Regions from separate parts of the Kribbella sp. NPDC050281 genome, predicted to be linked through region 1. Evidence: riboswitches for the same ligand, from Rfam matches in the RefSeq annotation. Region 1 holds a riboswitch; the other holds the start of a gene.
The links. A riboswitch is a leader RNA that binds a small molecule or an ion and turns the genes downstream of it on or off. The one in region 1 is predicted to bind S-adenosylmethionine.
Positions count from the first base shown of each region.

Region 1 (4,899 bases):
CTGCAGCATGCCCAGTCCTCGGCCGCACCGATCTTGACTCGGATCGAGGTCAACACCGGTCACGGCTTCGGCAAGCCCGCTGCAATGGTCGCGTCGGAATGGGCGGACCTACTGGCGTTCGCTGCTCACCACGTAGGTCTCGTGACTCCTGAGCAGTAGGAGGCGGGTCTTCACCAGATCCGCGGTGCCTGGAGGTCGCGCGGGTCATCAACGGGCTGACAGCCGTGGGCGGCGTCCTCGTACTCCGTCCGCGGTCCGCTCGTGGCGAGCGTCCGTACGGCGTTGACGAGACGGTCCACGTGCTCACGCGTCGTACCGAGGCCAAGGCTCGCGCGGACGGCAGTGCCGTGCTCGGGGGAGCCGGCGAGCAGGTGGCCGACCAGGGGGTGGGCGCAGAACTTGCCGTCACGCACACCGATGCCGTACTCCGCACTGAGCGCCGCCGACACGAGCTTCGAGCTCAGCCCTGCGATCGTGAAACAGACAGTGCCGACGCGGTCCGCGTCCTCAGCGAAGATCGAGTACGTCGTGACGCCGGGGAGCTGGGCGAGACCGGTGCGGAGCCGGGCCAGCAGACTGCGCTCGTGCTGCTCGATGGCGTCGCGATGCTTGGTGATCGCGGCACACGCGGAGGCCAGTGCGATCGCACCGATGACGTTGGGGGAGCCGCCCTCATGGCGAGCCGGGCCGGTAGCCCAGACCACGGTGTCGCCCGTGACTGCGGTCGTGGCGCCGCCGCCGTACAGGTAGGGGGCGGCGGCGTCGAACCAGTCCACGCGACCGATGAGCGCACCAGCGCCGTACGGGGCGTAGAGCTTGTGGCCGGACAGTGCGACCCAGTCGACATCCAGCTTCTCGATGTCAACGGCGCGGTGGGGCGCGAGCTGGGCGGCGTCCAGGCAGACCCTCGCCCCGTGGGCCTTGGCTACTGCGGTGATCTCGGCGATCGGGAAGATCTCACCCGTGACGTTCGATGCACCCGTGACCACGACCAGCCGGGGGCCTTCGGGCGCGGCCCGGAGCGCGTCCGCGACGTTCGTCACGGCCTCGGTCGGGGAGCTCGGCGCGGCAAGGCGGACGGTCCGCTCGGCCGGCCAGGGGAGGAGCGCGGCGTGGTGCTCGGACTCGAAAACGATGACGGTCGCGTCCGCCGGCACCACATGTGCGAGCAGGTTCAGCGCGTCGGTGGTCTGCCGGGTGAAGATCACCTGGTCGTCCGCACGGGCGCCGACGAAGGCGTGCACCTCGGCGCGGGCCTGCTCGTACCACTGCGTGGTGATGCGGGAGGCGTAACCGTTGCCGCGATGCACCGACGCGTACGACGGCAGTGCGGCCTCGACACTGGCGCGGACCGACTCCAGACACGGCGCGCTGGCCCCGTGGTCGAAGTTCGCGTAGTCCGTCACTCGGCCGTCGGCCAGCGGGACCAGGAGGTCCGAGCCGACGGTGGCCGGGACGCTGCCGGTGGCGAGCCGGGCGACGGTCGGCCGCGGGGTCGCCGTACTGGCAGGCTCGAGGATGGAGAGGATCGACATGGTGCTGCTCCCAGGAAGTCCGCGCTTGCCGAACGGGGTATCCGCACGGCCCGGTCTTCACCCGGGGCACCCCACCGCGGAGGAGGGTTGCCGGCCAGCAAGCCGGGGCTTGACGCTGGCACTCATGACCTGCCGAGAACGGTAACGAACGGGCCTCGATCCACGCCAGCCCGATCTCGTGATGTGAGATCGTCGCACGCATGTTGAGACGCCGGTCCGGACCGCAACCATTCGCGCGGCTGGTGCGTCCGACCGGGCGGGAGGTGGTGGGGATGTGGTGGAAGAAGGCCAGCTGTCCGGTCCGGAGCGTGGAGCAGCTCTGGATCGAGGAGAATCTCGACTGGTTCGTCGCCGAGTTCGGTGACGAGCTCCTGCGCCGGCCGGTGGTGGTTCCCGAGGAGTCGTGGTTCCCGGCCGGGTACAGCGGCTCGGAGGACGACGTACGGGCGGTGTTCCGGACGTTGTGCGATCACGTGGAGGTGCCGGTGGACCGAGTCCGGCTGGACCTCGAGCCGGATGAGCCCGATGAGCTTGTCGCGAATCTGGGGTTGAACTCCGAGTCGTCCGGGGCGGCAGCGCACTGGCGTCAGCGCGACGGCGTCACCGTGGTGACGGTGGACATGAAGCAGGCGCAGCGGCCGGTGGCTCTGGTCGCGACCATGGTCCACGAGCTCGGCCACGAGCGGCTTCTCGGCGAGGACCGGATCGATCCGGACCGGCGCGACGGCGAACCGCTGACCGACCTGTTCACGGTCTTCGTCGGCTTCGGGATCTTCAGCGCGAACGCGTCCTTCGAGTTCTACCGGACCCATACGCACTACCGAACCTCCAAGCTCGGCTACCTGACCGAGGCGATGTACGGGTACGCACTCGCGCGCTACGCCTGGCTGCGCGGCGAGTCCGAGCCGGCCTGGGCGGAGCGGCTCGACACCAATCCGCGCGAATGGATGAAGCAGGGGCTGCGCTACCTGGAGGCTGGTGTTGGATAGGGGCCATGACGACGGAGTGGACAGCGCCTGACGTAGACCGGCCCGACGGCTCGCTGACCGCGCCGGAGCGCGAGCTCCTGCAGGGGTATCTGACCTTCTACCGCACCACGCTGCTGCTCAAGTGCGCCGGTCTGACCGCGGAGCAGTTGGCCGAGCGCCCGTCGCCGCCATCGAATCTCTCGCTGCTCGGGCTGATCCGGCACCTGACCAAGGTCGAGCGCATCTGGTTCCGCATCCACTTCGCCGACGATTCGCCGGCCGAGCCGCTGTTCGCGCCCGAACTGGGCAAGGACGCCGACTTCGAACTGATCGATCCGGCCGAGGCGCAGGCGGCGTACGACGATCTGATCGCGGAGTGGAAGCTGTCCGACGACGCGGCCGCCGGGCGGTCGCTCGACGATCGATTCACCTTCGGCGGTACTGAGTCGACGCTGCGGATGATCTACATCCATCTCATCGGAGAGTACGCGCGGCACTGTGGTCACGCCGACCTCGTCCGTGAGCAACTGGACGGCACCACCGGCGCCTAGTGGTCCACTCCAATCTGGAAATCGATTGCCTTGACCCTTCCGGTCTGCATCGCACTGTGATCGACTCGTCGCATGAAGCGACCGACCGCCCTCGTTCTGCTCCTGATCGCGTTGCTCTCCAGCCTGCTCGCGGTGCCCGCGCACGCCGCGGGTGTCCGGCTGGAGGTGCTCTCGTCGCCCCGACCGGACATGGTCAGCGACGGCAACGTGCTGGTCGGGGTCTACGGCCCGCACCTCGACCACCTCACCGTCCGGCTGGACGGGCGCGATGTCACCGACGCCTTCGCCCGGACCGGTGATCACCTGACCGGCCTGGTCGACGGCCTCGTGGACGGCCGCAACACCATCACGGCCGACCGCGAGCGGCTGGTGGTCACGAACCACCCGCGCACAGGTCCGATGCTCGCTGGGCCGCACGAGACGCCGTACATCTGTGGGACCGCCGACTTCACCACGCTCGCGAAGGTCAAGCTCGGACCGCCAACGGATGCGAACTGCTCGGTGCCGACCCGGGTCGACTACCTGTACCGGTCCACGATCGACCGCTCGCTGAAAGTGCTGCCCTCGGATCGGCCCGCGGACCTCGCGACCACGACCACCTCGGACGGCCGGACCGTGCCGTACATCGTCCGCGTCGAGACCGGCGTGATCAACCGGTCCATCTACGAGTACGCCGTACTCCACGACCCGGCGGCAGGCGAGCCGGACGTCCGGCACGCGCCGACCGGCTGGAACGGCCGGCTCGTCTACACCTTCGGCGGCGGCTGCCCGGGCGGCTGGTACCAGCAGGGCAGCGGCACCGGCGGCATCAACGACGACCTGATGCTCGGTCGCGGGTATGCCGTCGCGTCGTCGAGCCTGAACGTGTTCGGTGTCAACTGCAACGGCGTGCTCGCGGCCGAGACGATGTCGATGACGCGGGAGCACATCGCCGAGACCATCGGCGTACCGCGGCAGACCGTCGGCTGGGGCTGCTCGGGTGGGTCGTACCAGGTGTTCCAGATCGCCGACGACTACCCGGGGCTGCTGGACGGCATCGTCGCATCCTGCGTGTTCCCCGAGGTCGGGTTCGCGACCCTGCACACGATCACGGACGCGCTGCTGCTGGACCACTACTTCCAGTCCGCGACCGGCTGGACCGACGAGCAGAAGCGGGCCGCGGCGGGCTTTGGCAAGGTCGGCACGATCGCCAACCTGGCCGGCGCCGGGCGCCGCATCGATCCGCGGGTCTATTGCCCTGGGCAACTTCCGGTGGAGCAGCGGTACGACCCGGTGACGAACCCCGGCGGAGCGCGCTGTGACGTCTACGACCACCAGGTGAACGTCTGGGGCAAGGATCCGGCGACCGGCGCGGCGCGACGTCCGCTGGACAACGTCGGCATCCAGTACGGCCTGGACGCGCTGAACTCCGGCAAGATCACCGCGGACCAGTTCCTCGACCTGAACCGGGCGGTCGGCGGCTTCGACACCGACGCGAACTTCGTCCCCGCCCGGACTGTTGCGGATCCGGCGGCGATCAGTACGGCGTACCGGACCGGGCAACTGATCAACGGTGGCGGGGGACTGGCGAGTACGCCGATCATCGACTACCGGCAGTACTGGGACGAATTGCCGAACGGCGACATCCACCTGATCTTCCACTCGTTCTCGCTGCGGGAGCGGCTGCGCAAGGCCAACGGGGATGCGGCCAACCAGGTGATGCTGGTGCAGGCCGGCGACGCTCCGGGTGGATTCAGTACGACGAACCCGGTGCTGGCTGACGCACTGACGGCGCTGGACCACTGGATGGACGCGACGGACGCTGACACCAGGCCCGGCTCGCCGCACGCTCGGTTGCTGCGCAAC
Region 1 is NZ_JBFAKS010000049.1:48,057-52,955, reverse strand. It holds gene AB0I34_RS37895 (prolyl oligopeptidase family serine peptidase) at 1-159, shown strand, start outside; gene AB0I34_RS37890 (aminotransferase class V-fold PLP-dependent enzyme) at 171-1,535, opposite strand; SAM riboswitch class IV at 1,552-1,665, opposite strand; gene AB0I34_RS37885 (hypothetical protein) at 1,736-2,524, shown strand; gene AB0I34_RS37880 (DinB family protein) at 2,530-3,054, shown strand; gene AB0I34_RS37875 (DUF6351 family protein) at 3,127-4,899, shown strand, end outside.

Region 2 (4,899 bases), on a different contig from region 1:
GACGAGGCCGAGCTTGCCGAGCTCGGTGAAGCCCTTGTCGATCTTGGTCAGCTGCGAACCGGAGGCGACCGGGATGACGATCTGCTGCGGCAGCCGCCAGCCGAGCTGCTCGGCGATCTCGAAGGCCAGCGTCTTGGAACCCTCGGAGTAGTACGGGCGGACGTTGACGTTGACGAACGCCCAGCCCTCCTCCTCGCCGGCGATCTCCGAGGCCAGCTTGTTCACGTCGTCGTAGTTGCCTTCGACGGCGACCAGGGTGCCGCCGTACACGGCGGTGGTGATCACCTTCGGGCGCTCGAGGTCGTGCGGGATGAACACGACCGAGCGGATGCCGGCCCGGGCGGCGGCCGCGGCGACGGCGTTGGCCAGGTTGCCGGTGGAGGGGCAGGCGAAGACCTTCAGGCCGAGCTCGCGGGTGGCGCTCAGGGCGGACGCGACCACGCGGTCCTTGAACGAGTGGGTCGGGTTGCCCGAGTCGTCCTTGACCCACAGCTTGCGCAGGCCGAGTTCGCGGGCGAGGTTGCCGGCGTCGATCAGCCGGGTGTAGCCCGGCTCGGTGTTCGGGAAGCTGGCCACGTCGACCGGGACGGGCAGCAGCGGTTGGTAGCGCCAGATGTTCTTGGGTCCGGCCTCGATCTGCTCGCGGGTGATGGCCGGGTAGTCGTACCCGACCTCGAGTGGACCGAAGCATTCCATACAGGCGTAGAACGGACCGAGCGGCGACTTCGCCCCGCAGGCGCGACAGCTCAGGTGCGTACCGTTGCCAAAGGCACCTTCACGGATCGTGTGGGTGGCGGTCAGGCTCATGAGTGAGGTTCCCCTCTCATCTTCCCCGGGAGCCGGATCTCGGCGCGGGACGGATTTGGCACCGTTCCGCCGCGAGGGCCCCGGACTGGGACCTCAACGGGGAGGGTTGCCGGGACATCAACGGGCCGTTTCCCTCAGTCCCTCTGGATGAGCTCCCCCGAGATTACCCAATCGGGTCCATATTGTGTCTTCACTTCCCACCATCCGAGACGGCCGATCTCAGCGCTAACTCCGCTGTTCCAGAAAGCGCATGACCGGTGTGGCGGCGATGCCATGCAGTACGACGCTCAGGACCACGGTGAAACCGAGCGTCGCCCACAACCACGGCAACTCGGAGCTGAAGTGCGCGCCGACCGCGGCCAGGTAGTAGATCGACGACACCCCACGGACCCCGAAGGCCGCAGTCGCCCAGCGCTCCGACCGGTCCAGCTCCGTGCGCGCGAGCGACAGCCAGGCAACCAGTGGGCGCACCACCAGCACGAGCAGTACGCCGATCGCTGCGCCGGCCGGCGTGAGCGGCTTGAGCAGACCGCCGGTGATCGCGACACCGAGGAGCAGCAGCACTCCCCAGGTCAGGATGTGTTCGAGCTCACCGATGAAGTCGTGCAACTCCTCGTGGAAGTCATGACGACGCTCGGCTGACCGGAGCGTGAGCGCCGCGACGAACACCGCGATGAAGCCGTAGCCGTGCAGGACCTCGGTGAGCCCGTACACGCCAAGGGTCATGGCCAGCGCCAGCACCGGCTCGCGAGAGTCCGCCAGGCGGAAACTCCGCGCCGGCGCCGAGAAGGTCATCCTCCCCAGCAACCAGCCCGCCCCGAAGCCGACGGCGACTCCGATGACCGACTTGCCGACCACGTCCCAAGCCAGCCACTCGACCGGCGAGAAGCTCTTGGTGGCGATGAATACGGCGAGGTAGACGAGCGGAGCGGCCAGACCGTCGTTCAGGCCGGCCTCCGAGGTCAGCGCGAACCGCACTTCGTCGTCCTCGTCGAGCTCGGCGTCCTCCCCGGTGGTCGGCCCGCCGACCTGGACGTCGGACGCCAGCACCGGGTCGGTGGGCGCCAGGACGGCGGCGATGAGCAGCGCCGTCGCCGGCGCGAGGCCGAGCAGCCAGCCGACTCCGGTCAGTGCAGCGACCCCTGCGGGCATCGCGACGAACAGCAGTCGCCAGGTGACTCTCCACTGCAGCAGGCTGATCGGGCGGTCGATGGCCAGACCTACGCCCATCAGGGCGACGATCACTGTCAGTTCGGCCAGGTGCTTGGTGACCTCGGGTTCGGCGATCGGGCTGAGCTCCCGGTCGCCGACTGCCAGGCCTAGCAGGAGGCCGGCGCCGAGGAACGCGATCGGCGCGGAGACGGCGTACCGGCGGAGGAGACGCGGGAGCACTGCGCCGAGCAGGAGAGCCAGCCCCGCCACCAGGTAGAGCCCGTCCCCGTTGATCGTCATGGTGGCGCTCCAGTGCCCCGGCGACGGCTACCTCAAGCGGTGGGTCGCGCCGGGGGTGTGCGTGGGCAGGGACTTGCGTGGGCCGTAGCGCGGGTGGCGGATGCCGGCCATCTCGAGGAGCCGCTGCACCCGGAACCGGTGGCCGCGGTACGGCTCGATCAGCTCGGCGCACCCGTCGTCGTCGAGTTCCTCGCCGATCAGCGCGTACGACACGTCGCGGGACACGTGGTAGTCCGCGAACGAGAACGCGTCGGCGTCACCGTGAGCCCGCTGCCGCACCTCGGCCGCGGTCCACACCCCGACGCCCGGCAGCGACCGCAGTCGCCGCTCGATCTCCGCCGAGTCCGTCAGCTCCAGCGTCCGCTCCAATGCCTTGGCCCGGGTCGCCGCCGTCACCACCACCCGCGAGCGCCGGCCCTCCACTCCGGCCCGCAGCCACTGCCAAGACGGGATCTGCCGCCACTCCTCCGGCGACGGCGGGACCATCATCACGCGCCCATCCCGTGTGCTCGGGCCCGGCGCGGGCTCGCCGTACTCACGCAGCAGCAGCCGCCAGGCTCGGAACGCCTCCTTGCCGGTGACGACCTGCTCGATCCCCGCAGCCGCCATCGCCTCGAACACCGCCCGCGTCCGCGGCACCCGAACGTGCGGGAACCGCCGAGCCGCATCCACCAGCGCCCCATGCTCCGGCAACGGCTCGAACCCGTCCCAGCTGTCCGCCTCGCCCAGCAACTCCGGCACCCCGTCGAGCACCCAGGCCGACCCCGGCCCCCACGCCTCCGCCTCGACTTCGCCGGCGTACGGCGTCAGTCGAAGGAGCACCGGCCCGTCCGGCGTCCGCGTCGCCCGCCAGACCGTCCGACGACCACCCTCGAAGTAGTACGCAGGGTCGCCAGGCCCCTTCCGCAACCCTCCGATCACCGAATGCGGATCAACCATCCGCCCAGCCCGCCAAACCCGCACCACCGAACTCACCCACCAAGTCTTACTCACCCCACGGACAGAACCGCATACTGACCGCATGGGTGGGTGGCAGTGGGTGAAGGTGGTGGGGAACTTCGTGAATCTGACGACGGTTGCCGGGTTGCTGGTGGGGGCGATCGGGCGGGCTCGGGTCAGTCGGGGGCCGCGGGGGTTGTACTTCGCGAACGGGTACCGGATCAAGTTCCCGGTGGCGGGGGCGTTCACGATCGGGAACGTGGTGCTGAGCAAGCACGAGCGCTCGTACTTCGACGACGAGGCTCTCGTGCGGCACGAGGAGCGGCACTCGTGGCAGTACTTCTGGCTGCTCGGGTTGCCGATGCTGCCGCTGTACGTCGTCGGTGTGATCGTCTCGTTCCTGCTCACCGGCGATCCGGCGTCACGCAACCCGTTCGAGCGGATGGCGAGCCTCAAGGACGGCGGGTACGTCGAGCGGCCGATCCAGCCGATCGGTCAGACCCTGACCCAGGCGTTCAGCGGGCTGCGATCGCGTCCGAAAGGGCCGTGAGGACCGTCACCACGCCGGTCGGATCGTCGACCACGATGTCCGCGGCTTCGATCAACTCGGTCGCGCCGGACGACCGGGTGGCCAGGAGCACCGCGCGCAGTCCGGCCTTGCGGTGCTCGTCGATCGCCCGGAACGCCGCCAGGTCGCCGAGGTCGTCCCCGGCGTACAAAACCGACTCAGCACCGGTGGACTCGATCAGACCGCGCAGCGCGACGCCCTTGTCGATGCCGGGCGGCCGCAGCTCGAGCACCAGGTTGCCCGGCTCCAGCCGCAGCTCAGTGGCGGCGGCCAGCTCGGTCAACGGCGTACGCAGGAGCTCCAGCGCGCCGACCGGATCCGGCAGCCGGCGGGTGTGGACAGCCAGCGAGCTCTCTTTGTCCTCGACGAAGGCGTCCGGCAGACCGGCCTCCTGCAGCAGCCCCGGCAGCCGCGAACGGGCCACAGCGACACCCTCAGGCACCGGCTCGCTGGTCACCCGCCCGGTCGACGCATCCCACCGCTCCAGACCGTAGTGCCCGAGTACGACGAGACCCCCCAAACCAGCGTGGCCGGTGACACCCATGAGCTCGGTCGCCACCAGGGCCGGACGACCGGTGACGATCGCGACCTGCTTGACCGACCGGGCCAGCCGGGCCAGTGCGTCCAGGGCGCCGTCGACCGGACGGGCTCGCGCCGGGTCCTCGACCAGCGGCGACAGCACCCCGTCGAAGTCCGACGAGATGACGGCTCCGGCCGGGTGGGCGACGATCGCCTCCCAGCCCTCCCGACCGGCGTCCGTCTGGATGACCGGCGTACTCATCCGGTGTAGTCCGAGGTGAGGATCACGGTGAGGCGGTCCTTCTTCATGTTGTCCAGCGCGCCCTTGGTCCGGCTGATGCCCAGATCGCGGGCGAGCTGGTTGGCGGCGTCGAGCATGCCCGGCGGGTAGTACACGGTGCTCTCGGCGATCTTGCCGTGCCAGTTGTCGGCACCGGCGACGGTCCAGCCGGCCTGCCGCGCCCGGCCTGCGACCGAGTCGGCCAGGCCCTTGCGCCCGGTGTTGTTGTAGACCTCGACCGCGGGCCGCTCGGCCGGCGGGATGGCCGGCTCGGTGGCCGGCGGCGGCGCGGTGGTCGTCTCGCTCGACGGCGGCTGCGTCGGCTCAGGGGTGG
Region 2 is NZ_JBFAKS010000031.1:19,188-24,086, reverse strand. It holds gene thrC (threonine synthase) at 1-807, opposite strand, end outside; SAM riboswitch class I at 821-961, opposite strand; gene AB0I34_RS29265 (cation:proton antiporter) at 1,033-2,259, opposite strand; gene AB0I34_RS29260 (DNA-3-methyladenine glycosylase 2 family protein) at 2,287-3,198, opposite strand; gene AB0I34_RS29255 (hypothetical protein) at 3,281-3,748, shown strand; gene otsB (trehalose-phosphatase) at 3,714-4,547, opposite strand; gene AB0I34_RS29245 (LytR C-terminal domain-containing protein) at 4,544-4,899, opposite strand, start outside.
Region 2: linked by a shared signal. The riboswitch ahead of thrC (threonine synthase) and the one ahead of AB0I34_RS37890 (aminotransferase class V-fold PLP-dependent enzyme) in region 1 are both predicted to bind S-adenosylmethionine.